2 regions of the Paenibacillus sp. J22P90 genome follow, and region 2 is predicted to be linked to the other one. Evidence: riboswitches for the same ligand, from Rfam matches in the RefSeq annotation. Region 2 holds a riboswitch; the other holds the start of a gene.
The links. Region 2 has a riboswitch for cobalamin ahead of metE (5-methyltetrahydropteroyltriglutamate--homocysteine S-methyltransferase). Riboswitches for the same ligand answer to the same signal wherever they lie in the genome.

Region 1 (5,742 bases), on a different contig from region 2:
GGCATCTTCATATTCAGCTGCCAGTGTGTTTTTGGTTTCTTCTGTAGGCTCTGCAGGCTCTTCAGGTTCCGTGGGTTCCGTAGGCTTACCAGGGATAATTGGGACAACTCCACCTCCTGGCGGAGTATACACATCACCGATGTCTTTCCCCAGATCCTTGGTAAACTGCCAACGAAGGATATCATTGTTCTGTAATGTGTAAATACCTGCGCTGTATTTGGGAAATACGCCGTTCACGGAGTACATCCAGCCACTTAGCGGCAAATCTCGATCCATTTCTTTCAAGTTATCAATCGATTGCACATAAAGGCTTGCACCCGTACCGATGTAAGACAGAGCTAAACTTTGGGAACCCAGTACACGCTGCAAAAGTGTGAAAGCCGTATCGCCAGGCTGCAACGTAACGGATATAGGAGCAATGATATCCCCTTCTCCCAATGAGCGTTTTTCAACAGACAAAGTAACTTTCTGTGTACCGCCAATTGGGCCAGTACCACCGCCAGATCCCGGCGTATTAACAATGGACGATGTAAATGCTAGAAACTCCGTAAAATGCTTCGTTTTAATAATCAAATCGCCATTTTCGCTATATGCATATACATCATCGCTGCGATAATCGCTATTGTTATATTTCGGAATGGCGCTATAATTCCCGCTTTCATCAATGAAACCGGCGTTTTTATCCCCCATCCCTTTCAACTTCAGGGTAACGTGTTGATTAAACTGAATGCGGCTATCACCGCCGACTTTAATGCGCGAATCGATGCTGTCTAGCTTACTACCACCAACGGTTAGAGCACCATTCACTTTATTGGCAACGGAATTATCGGTTGTGCTAAGTACTCTCGGCAGCTCAATCTCATTGTTCCACGCTGAAGTCACCCGTGTAAAAGCAGGTATCTCCAACTCCGTAGTGCCTCGTTTGGCAATGATCTCTGGCAATGCGACCGTCGTAAACGAAAGGGTAATTTTGTTCGTCGCTTGATCATTAGCATCCGTCGAGAAAGATACATTGGACTCATTAGCGCCCACATTGACAGTTTGATCACCCGTCGTGCTCACGTTATGGATGGTCAGCGCATTACTTTCCGAATTACTGACCAGTGCGGCTGGCAGTGCTTTGAGCGTTAGGGTTCCTTTTTGACCTTGCCCCGCAAACGTAACGACAAGATCTTGATGATTGCTTGCTTGAGCTATATTGGCGATCGACAAGCCTGTGGTGCCAGGATCAAAGCTCCAATTCGTTGCCACATCAGCCCCAAGCGTAAACGTATCACCAACTAGTTTGATTTGTAAGCTAGGATTCAGCGTACCGATATTCGTATTCAAAGCAACCGAAATGGATGGCCAACGACCATAGTAAAATTTAACGACATCGTCGTCTTTTAAAATGTAATCCGCAGCGCTGACGAATGGTGAAACCCCATTCACCTCATACATCCAGCCATCATACCCGCCAAGACTTCCTTCTGATTGACCTGCTACTGAGGAAAGATAGGCACCATAGCTGCTATCTTGAATGACGTAGTCGATATTTGCCTTCTCTAACGTTTGTTTCAAGGCATCCATGGCCGTCCCAAAACGTCCATATGCGGAAGCCGTTACCGTTTGCTGTGCATAAATAGGAGCATCTATGCCTTGAACACTTAACTGAACAGTCGTTACATTGGCTTTATCCGCCAAACGCTGCCAAACAGACTTGTTATGCTGAATATCCGTTAACGCGATTAATATTTGCTCTGTTGCCATTAGATTTTGGGTTGGCGGCGTTACTTTCCAAGAAAATGATCCAGTAGGCAGCTGGAAGCTATAAACGGCATCAACAACCGTGTGTTCATTGATCCAACTTGCGGACCGCATGTCTTCTCCAACAGCGACCAAGCCTGATACAGAAGTAGCCAAACTGTTCGAATTATCGCCGTATCCCCACGGACCTGTTGATTCAAACCCGCCGTTAGCAAGTTGCCGTTGCTTCAACAACGCTTTAGCGCGACCAATAGCTGTGACTGCAGCGCTATTCGACTGATAATTGCCTAGCGCCAATAAGGCCATGCCTGTTATATCCGTATCCGAATGCGTCCCTGATAAAGCAAATCCACCATCTGTTAATTGCTTGCTTAACAAAAAGCTCAACGCTTTATCTTTGGCTGCTTGATTCCAAGTACCTACATTGTGCTTTAATTTCTCTCCCGTATCCAAGGCAAGCATGGCAAATATATGTTTATTGATGCTGCCAATGGCACCCGTTGAAGCATTTTGTTGTGCGGCCAGCTCAGCGTATAGATTCCTCTTGGTTTCCCAAGCTATGGACGGATTGCGATCCATCGTCAATAAGCCGAATATTTTTTGAATATGATCCGTTCCACCTGCATTTGCCAAAAATCCCGGATCTACTTTTTCCCACGAAGGAAGGTTCCATCTCCCATTATGCAAATTTTCCCCAGCACCCCATAGCGCAACCATTTGCCACCAGGAAGCAAGATTCGTGCCGTTTTGTTGATAGTAACGGACAGTATCCGAGATAATCGTATTCAATTTCGTAGTTTGATCTGATTCAGCTGCTCTAGCAGCCTGTGGAACAAGTATTAAAATGATAAGTGCAAAACTAAGTAAGGCTGAAATCCCTTTTTTCATCAAACGAAACAAACCAATCACCTTCATCTTTCTTAAAAAAGTTGGACAAACAAAAAAAACACCTTTCTCTGAGTAACAGAAGAAAGATGTCCTTGTAAAAAACGTGTTAATCCAACGACTAACCGTTATTTTTGGTAAATGCAAAGAAACATCTTCCTCCCATCCTCGTGAGAAAAAAATAAAAATACTTATTAGGCAGGTCTCCTGGCTTCGCTTCATCGCATGTACAATCTCCTTCCCATCGAGTGACCGAAAGTGGATATGATTGTATGCTCAGCGTTACAGTGGCGGGACCGCATCGGACTTCAACCGAACTTCCCTATTAAGCTTCCGCTAGATTCAGCAGAAAGCACCTTATAAGCTAGTTTATGAAATTGTCTGTAATCATGACGAATTGTACATGACTTCCTCGCAATAAACAATCCTTTTTTTTCTCAACAAAAAAAGGCAACCCCTCCAAGGCCCATGGCCCCGCGGGATTACCTTCCTCTTTTACCCGTGCAATCTGCAAATTAATATTTACAAATACCACGCGTAATGATAACTAGCAAAATGAAAAGTACTAGGATACTAGCAGCCGTATTGTTTTTCGGAGGACAAGCGACTGCTTGCGTGTGAACTGGTTTTGGGAATACAAATTCAGTTTGTTGGTAGGACGCGTGCAGGTGGATATTGTGTGCTGGTTGCTGCATGATCGGCGCTGGAGCTGGAAGTGGAGTCGGCATTGGCATTGGCATCGGGGTAGGCATAGGCATTGGTTGCATTGGGTAATTCGGAACTTTTATATGTTCCATGAGAAATGCACCTCCTTCATATTTTCCCTTAAGGGACTTTCACGTGAATAAACAGTTTAAACAGGATTGTTATTGTTGAGGTTGGGTGAATAGCTTACAACATCAGTCTATGGGGAACCACCTACGTTGCACACGGTAAACACCCAGTTACCACATAAATTGGGTGGGTGTCATGGGCGAACGAGCATACATGCCGACCATCCAGCACAAAAAAAGGGACCCTCCCGCAATGAATATAGCTGGGGCCTCCCTTGCATGCAGCTGGGAAGGCTGCACAAATGCAAATAGGCAACCTTTTTCAGCGGCTGAACCGCTCGATCTAAAATAAATGCAAATAGGCATCAATTTCCGCCGTCATGCCTCTTCTGAGCACCTTTTCGGCCCAAAAGGTTGCACTCTCGCAATTATTTCTCTCCATTTCGCTGTTTTCCTCGAAAATAAGTGCCTTTTAGCATCTTTGACCGCTTACACGGACATTTCAAACCTAGTTTCCTAATTTCAGCTGAACGCCCTCTCAAAAAAAAACCGCCCCCTATCAGAGGGAGCAGTCCTAAAGACCTTACACGTATGGGTTATTCTCACGCTCAAAACCAATCGTTGTTTTCGCGCCGTGCCCCGAGTAGACGATCACCTCGTCATCCAGCAGGAACAGCTTGTCCTGGATGGAATCGAGCAGCGTATTGTGGTTGCCACCGGGCAGGTCGGTACGACCGACCGACAGCTTAAACAACACGTCACCGCTGAACAGGTGATTCTCGTACAAGAAGCTCACACTGCCCGGCGAGTGGCCCGGGGTGTGGAACACTTTGAGCTGGATGCCCAGAAACTCAAGCGTCTGCCCCTCATCCAGCGAGAATTCCGCAGGATCGGTCTCAATCAGAGCGCCAAGATCTGGCCAGCGTGCGGAGCCGTTTTTCTTCGGATTCGTCAGCCAATCAGCTTCCAAGTCGTGAATATACACGGGGCAGTTCTTGAGCTTGCGAATCTCATCCACACCACCGATGTGATCAAAATGCGCATGCGTCAGCAGAATCGCCACGATATCCATGTCGGCGATCTTTTTGATCAGCGACTTGGGATTCATGCCTGGATCGATAATAATGCCTTGATTTGTCTCTGGATTCGACAGCAAGTACGCATTCGTCTGCACCGGCCCCAGGACAAAGGATTGAATGTTAATCATCGTAATGCCACCTTCACCTTAGAACGACTCGATCAATGAACGAAGTTCCTTCACAATAACGGCATGGTATCCGTTACCTTCGCCATATTGACGGCCCATTTCGGCTCTGGCTACTTGAATTTTTTCGCTATAATCAGCTGCATCGCGATCTGGATTTTCTTTTTTGAATTGCGTCATAACCGCTTGTACATGCTTCGGACGAGGACCCCAGTGTCCAAGCACAAAACCGCCTGTATCTGTGAAAATAACGATCGGAATCGCACGTCCGCCGCCTGTTAGGAACTGATCGATCACATCATAATTTTGCTCGATGATGAGAACTTCTGTCGGCACGCCGCTATTTTCCAAAGCTTTGAAAACAACAGGCACATTGCGAACAACGTCTCCGCACCAGTCAGCAGCAACAATCAAGCAACGAAGATCATCGCGATTATTGAGGGATTCGAAATATTCCTTATCCTCTTCATTGTCCCAAGCGAAACCATCGTAATACGCTAGGAATTGTTCTTGATTTTTCGTCATACCATCGATAAACTGTTGTGGCTTCAAGCCTGTGCGCAGCATACTAGCAAGATTCGTACTCATTGATTTCATCCTCCCAGGAAAGTCCATATTCTCTCATTCATTGTAACAAAAGCAAACGAAACCGCCAAATCGAGATTCCTAGACTTTCGTTTTTCTTTTCAAATAAAATTGATAGCCCGCATACAAAATCGTCAACACGACCGCTGCGACAATTAAAGGTTTAATATAAGGCCCCGCGTACTCGCCGATCGTCTCCCAGTTGTCTTTCAATTTCATGCCCAAATAAATATACAAAAAAGAGTAAGGAATAAGCGCAAGCCCCGTGTACAGGGTGAATTTGCCTAGTGGCATTTTCGCCATTCCACCTGGCAATGAGATCGCATGACGTACAATCGGAATAAATCTCGCTGTAAAAATCATGCCCGTCCCATACCGGTTAAACCAGCTTTCCGCTACATCAATATGATGCTTGCTGATCAGTAAGTATTTTCCATACTTCTCCAGAAATGGTCTACCACCGTAGCGCCCAATCCAATACAGAACAACTTGAGCCAACGTCCCCCCGACGACCGCACAAAGCATACCACCCACGAAGTTAATTTGTCC
Region 2 (5,742 bases):
TCATCTCATCCACAATGCCATAGGTTTCTAGCAACTCATCTCGATCAACCGTGCCGAAAAGCTTGTCTTGCAAAATCGCATGCAGCGCGGAAGCCCACACGTCTACCGCACTTTCTTCTGTTCTTAACAGCTCTGTGTAAATGGATGTGCCATACGCGTAGGCCAGAAACTCCTGCCAAGTCTGAGTCGCAAAGTAGACAAAGTCAGGCTGGCTTATTTCACTAATGTCCCCGACTCTGCGAATCATATCACGAATCCGCAATGGAAAATCCTCCGCCGTAAGCGGCGTCTCCTCGATTTCGACGAGAACGGTTTTACCATTCTTAGGGAACTCAATGTAACCGTGCTCACCCATTTGTTTAAGCGTCTGAAGCGCTTTAAATTGCAGATGCGGATGTCTTGGCCTCTCGCAAAGCCAATTCCTCACGAATTGAATGACCTCAGGCTGCTCGATATAAGCAAGCTGTTCTAGGGCACTAACTTGCCCCTCCAGTGATCCTTCTTGGAGCATCGTTTGGAGCTTCTTCACAAAAGCGCCATCATCTGAAGCTGCCTTCTCATGTATGTACTGCCTCAATAAAGCGGATTCTTCCGCAGAATCCTCTTCCTCAGTCTCGGAGGATGGGAACATCGTTTCCGGAAACATGGTGAGCAGCCAGTGGCGCAATGCTTCCCATTGATCGGTTTTATTCATATCAACACTCGGAAACTGAAGTAGGTAAGTGAGAATCTCGAGGGCTTCTCTGTACTGCTCGGAGCGCAGCAGCTTCGTTAACTCGTCTTCATAGAACTGTACGGTTTTAGGAAAAAGAATGACATTGTTTGGCGTAGGGTCTGACATCGAATCACCTCTGTTCGTGGTCTCGCTTGTGCCAGTTTACTCTATCACTCCAATGATTGCAAAAATATTTATTAAATGATGGTTGACTCGCATTATACGTTGTGATATATTAACTCTTGCTTCGCCAAACGGATCACGTCCAGGCGGTAAGAAGTGAGGTATGTCTCAGTAGCTCAGCTGGATAGAGCACACGCCTTCTAAGCGTGCGGTCGGGGGTTCGAATCCCTCCTGGGACGTTGGTTGTAAAGGAAAGACCGCGAGAAATCGCGGTCTTTTTTGTTGTTTAGAAAACCTTGCTCGCGGCGCGACCATCCGGAACGTGGTTCCCCTATTTCCCTCAAAACTACACAAATTAAAAAGTTACGGAACACAGTTCCTCTATTCGGTCGTCATCGAGGCCAGATAAGCCTTTTTGCCCGAAATAGCGGCCTCACGTTCCGTAACTTCTTGAAATCACCCTTATCTGCCTAAATAGCGGAACCTCGTTCCGTATCTCCGGCAACAGAAACCCAACACTAAAATAGCAACTCACTAACCTTCATTTCCACATCGATAATTGAGAACGGTTTAAACATATAGGCGTTTGCCCCAAGCTGAAATCCTTTCTTTACATCTTCATCTTTCTGTCTGCCAGAAAGCAGCATGATCTTGGTTTTGGCTGGACGTGTCCCTTCATGCTGCATACGTTCAAGAACGTCGAAGCCGCTCATTCCCGGCATAATGCAGTCCAAGATGCACATATCTGGCTGCTGTTCAATCAAGATCTGATACGCCGACTCCCCATCTGCAGCTTCAATAAGCCTGTACGGCTCTTTTCTAAACCGATCTGCGATCATCGTACGAATCGTCCGATCATCGTCAACAACCAATATCGTCTTCGACTGCTGGACAGGCTCGTCAGTCACGATTTGCTGCTTTTCTGCTGCTCCGAAGGATGTCACGGCTATGCGGTTCCTTCCTGTTCGCTTGGCTTTATACAAGGCATAATCTACGATTTGATGCCACTGCTGAATCGACTTGCTGGCCATCCAAGGCGCAATGCCGGCAGAAAAGGTGATGAAGTATTCCGCATTTTCACTGTTGGCAACTGGTTCGTTTCGGACCCGCTCGAGGATGCTTTTAATTACTTTTTCCGCTTCCATATCCGTAGTTCTCGGCATGATGACACCAAACTCTTCGCCGCCCATACGCGCAAGAATATCCGTAGCACGCAAGCTATTCTGCAGCAAGCAGCCAAAGCTCTGAAGAACAAGGTCACCAACTGGGTGGCCATAATTATCGTTAACTTTTTTGAAGAAATCGATATCGAGCATAACCATGGTTAAAGGTTCACCATATTTCTGTGCACGATTCACTTCGACTTGGAGCTGCAGGTCAAAATACCGCCGATTATGAATGCCTGTCAACGGATCGCTAAACGCCATGAGTGCAAACTCTTTATGCCGTAGAATTAGCCGCTGAATACGTGCGCTTAATTCTTCATAGCGAAAAGGTTTGGTGACATAATCATCTGCCCCTAGTCGAAAGCATTGGGTCACATCTTTCATTTCGTTGCGCCCTGACAGCACCAGCATGGGAAGCCATTTGATCATGGGATCTTCTTTTAAAACCTCAAAAATCTCATAACCGCTGTAAGGGTACATCATCAGATCAATCGTAATTAATTGATAATCATTTCCTCTAAGCAGCTTAATCGCTGAATCCACATCCGATGCTTCGTCGACTAGATAGCCTTCCAACCTGAGTTTACGAGACAAATAAGCCCTTAAAACGCCATCATCCTCCACAATCAGCAGCCTGCTGCCGCGAAGATGCACGGGAAGGGCTTCCCTAAACTGATCTTGTGTTTGTTCCATTCGTAACTCTTGGCAGTTAATTTCATACTCCATCTCAAGCTCATTCATCAGAGGTCGCGTGGCCAATACACAATCTTGAAACCTATTTTGAATGTTGCCTTTATCTAAAACACTTACTTCATAGCTCCATTCCCAGCAGTCGGCAACCTGAGCAGCAAGCCCCCCAAGGCGTACCATTCCGAGAATAGGAGCTGTGCCTTTCATCGTATGACTAACCCGATACCATTCTCTAGCTTGATCTAGCTGATCATCGGGTTTCACATCATGTAAATTTAGATTTAACGCGTCTAATTGCATCCGCAATTCGTCCAGATACTGCTTTCTGGATTCAAATTCCAAACTTATATTGGCACGACTATAGTCATCCATCATCAACTCTTCCAAGCCTGATTCCACCTTTTTCCTCAAGCTTAACGTGATTGCCTATCACTTGAGTCATTTGCATTCTTCCTGATGTTTGTGATCGTCCATGAACGTTAGCGTTTCCGAACTTCGCCTACTATATTAGCATGATTTACCATCAAATTCGATAACCTTTGAAAGGTTAAAACCGAGCTTCTTTCAAGGGATAATGTATATTACTTCGGCAAAAACGTACGAAAAGTGAAGAAAAACCTTTGCATGATCCTAGGGGATCATGTATAGTAATCACAATTGCATATTGGGAATAGGTGCTCTGGTCAGCCACATCGGCTAGAGCTTAAAAGGGAAGTTCGGTGCAATGCCGACGCGGTCCCGCCACTGTAACAGAGGAGTCAACGCTTAAAGCGCCACTGATCGAAAGATTGGGAAGGCAAGCGTTTGATGAAGATTCTGAAGCCAGGAGACCTGCCTAATTCTGACAGCACTGCTTTACCTACGGGAGATAGGGAGGTGTTAGAGATCGCAAACACTGTATACACATACACAGGGTATCTTTAACCTTTTTTATTAAGGTTGGAGATGCCCTTTTTTGATTTTCCGAGATTCGTATGCAAGTAAAATTTGAGGAGGCTTCCCCATGTGTGCACTGATAAATAGCAATTTAGGATATCCAAGAATTGGCGAGAACCGCGAGTGGAAAAAAGCGCTGGAGGCTTTCTGGGCCGGCAAACTAGATGAGCAAGAGTTTACAAAACAAATTGAGGAGATCCGACTTCATAATCTGCGTCTTCAGCAAGAGAAAGGCATCGACCTTATTCCTGTAGGAGATTTCAGTCTGTATGATCATGTCTTGGATACTTCCACGATGTTCGGATTAGTGCCGAAGCGTTTTGACTATGAAGGCGGCGAAGTGCCGCTTGCCACCTATTATGCGATGGCCCGAGGCAGCCAAGGTGCAACCGCTTGTGAGATGACCAAATGGTTTAACACCAACTACCATTACATTGTTCCGGAATTACAAGACATTCAGCCTCAGCTGACGGTAAATAAACCGCTTGAAGCGTACCGAAAAGCTAAGAATAAGCTGGGCATTCAAGGCAAGCCTGTTATCCTCGGCCTATTTACCTTCCTCAAGCTGGCTAAGGGATATAAACCAGAAGAAATCGATCGTCTAATCACGTTATTTCTACCGCTTTATTCACGTATTTTGACTGAGCTGGTGGAGGAAGGTGTTGAGTGGGTGCAGGTGGATGAGCCTATCCTGGTTCAGTCGCTGAGTTCAGAAGATATCGATCGTGTAAAACATATCTATACCACGCTTGCCGCAGCCGCTCCAGCGCTTAAAGTCATCATCCAAACGTATTTTGACGCAGTAGACCACTATCCAGATCTTATCGCCCTTCCCGTTCATGGCATCGGGTTAGACTTCATCCACGGGTTTGAGCTCAACTGGAGCCATCTCCAAACGTATGGATTCCCTGCGGATAAAGTGCTTGGGGTTGGTATTTTGGATGGACGCAATATTTGGGGGACAGATTTAAGTGAGCAGCTTTCATTCCTAGCCAAGTTAGAAGCCATCGTTCCTTACGAGCGTATGCTGCTGCAGCCTTCATCCAGCTTACTGCATGTACCTGTATCGAGGCGCAAAGAAAGTAAGCTTGAGCCTGTGCTGCGGGATGCTCTAGCATTTGCAGAAGAAAAGCTGAGTGAGCTTGCGATCTTGACCAAAGCCATTCGGGACGGCCAAGATTCCATTCAATTGGAACTGGATATTAACCAGACAGCGATCGCTAAGCTTAACGCCTCATCCTATCGAAACAAAGAAGCCGTCCATCAAGCGATCGCGAAGATCGGTCAGCAGCCTTCAAGCAGAAATAGTAGCTTCACGACACGCCGAGGCCTTCAAGCAGCTAAGTGGCAGCTGCCTTTCTTGCCGACGACAACGATTGGATCCTTTCCACAGACGGCAGAGGTTCGTAACGCTCGTAAAAATTGGCGCAGCGGCGAATGGACGCCTGAGCAATATGCCTCGTTCATTCAAGATCAAATTACAGAATGGATTACACTACAAGATGAGCTTGGACTTGATGTGCTCGTGCATGGGGAATTTGAGCGCACGGATATGGTTGAGTTTTTCGGTGAGAAGCTGGATGGGTTTGCCTTTACGTCGAACGGATGGGTACAGTCCTATGGTTCACGTTGCGTGAAACCACCTGTTATTTTTGGCGATGTGGAATTCGTGCAAGAGATGACGGTCAAAGAAACGAAGTTTGCCCAATCCCTCACCACAAAGCCGGTAAAAGGCATGTTGACTGGGCCAATTACGATTCTAAATTGGTCGTTCGTACGCAGCGATATTTCACGTGAACAGGTTGCCTACCAAATCGCACTAGCTCTACGCCAAGAAGTAGAAGCATTAGAGCAAGCGGGCATCGAAATGATTCAAGTGGATGAGCCAGCTCTACGAGAAGGTCTACCGTTGAAAAAAAGAGACTGGCAAGCCTATCTCGACTGGGCTGTTCTGGCATTCCGCTTATCCACAGCGACTGTCGGCGATGGGACGCAAATTCACACGCACATGTGCTATTGTGAGTTCCACGACATCATTGACGCCATTCGCGCGTTAGACGCTGACGTCATTTCGATCGAAACCTCACGCAGTCACGGTGAGCTAATTCACAG

Region 1: another riboswitch for cobalamin. It lies ahead of AC58UX_RS28375 (S-layer homology domain-containing protein); the one in region 2 lies ahead of metE (5-methyltetrahydropteroyltriglutamate--homocysteine S-methyltransferase).

The regions. Positions count from the first base shown of each region.
Region 1 covers NZ_JCAUAY010000012.1:24,757-30,498, reverse strand. The annotation lists gene AC58UX_RS28375 (S-layer homology domain-containing protein) at 1-2,661, opposite strand, end outside; cobalamin riboswitch at 2,812-3,006, opposite strand; gene AC58UX_RS28370 (hypothetical protein) at 3,147-3,428, opposite strand; gene AC58UX_RS28365 (MBL fold metallo-hydrolase) at 3,988-4,611, opposite strand; gene AC58UX_RS28360 (thioredoxin family protein) at 4,630-5,196, opposite strand; gene uptA (undecaprenyl phosphate transporter UptA) at 5,275-5,742, opposite strand, start outside.
Region 2 covers NZ_JCAUAY010000001.1:78,314-84,055, reverse strand. The annotation lists gene AC58UX_RS00370 (hypothetical protein) at 1-841, opposite strand, end outside; tRNA gene AC58UX_RS00365 (tRNA-Arg) at 1,004-1,077, shown strand; gene AC58UX_RS00360 (response regulator) at 1,357-3,081, opposite strand; cobalamin riboswitch at 3,350-3,547, shown strand; gene metE (5-methyltetrahydropteroyltriglutamate--homocysteine S-methyltransferase) at 3,698-5,742, shown strand, end outside.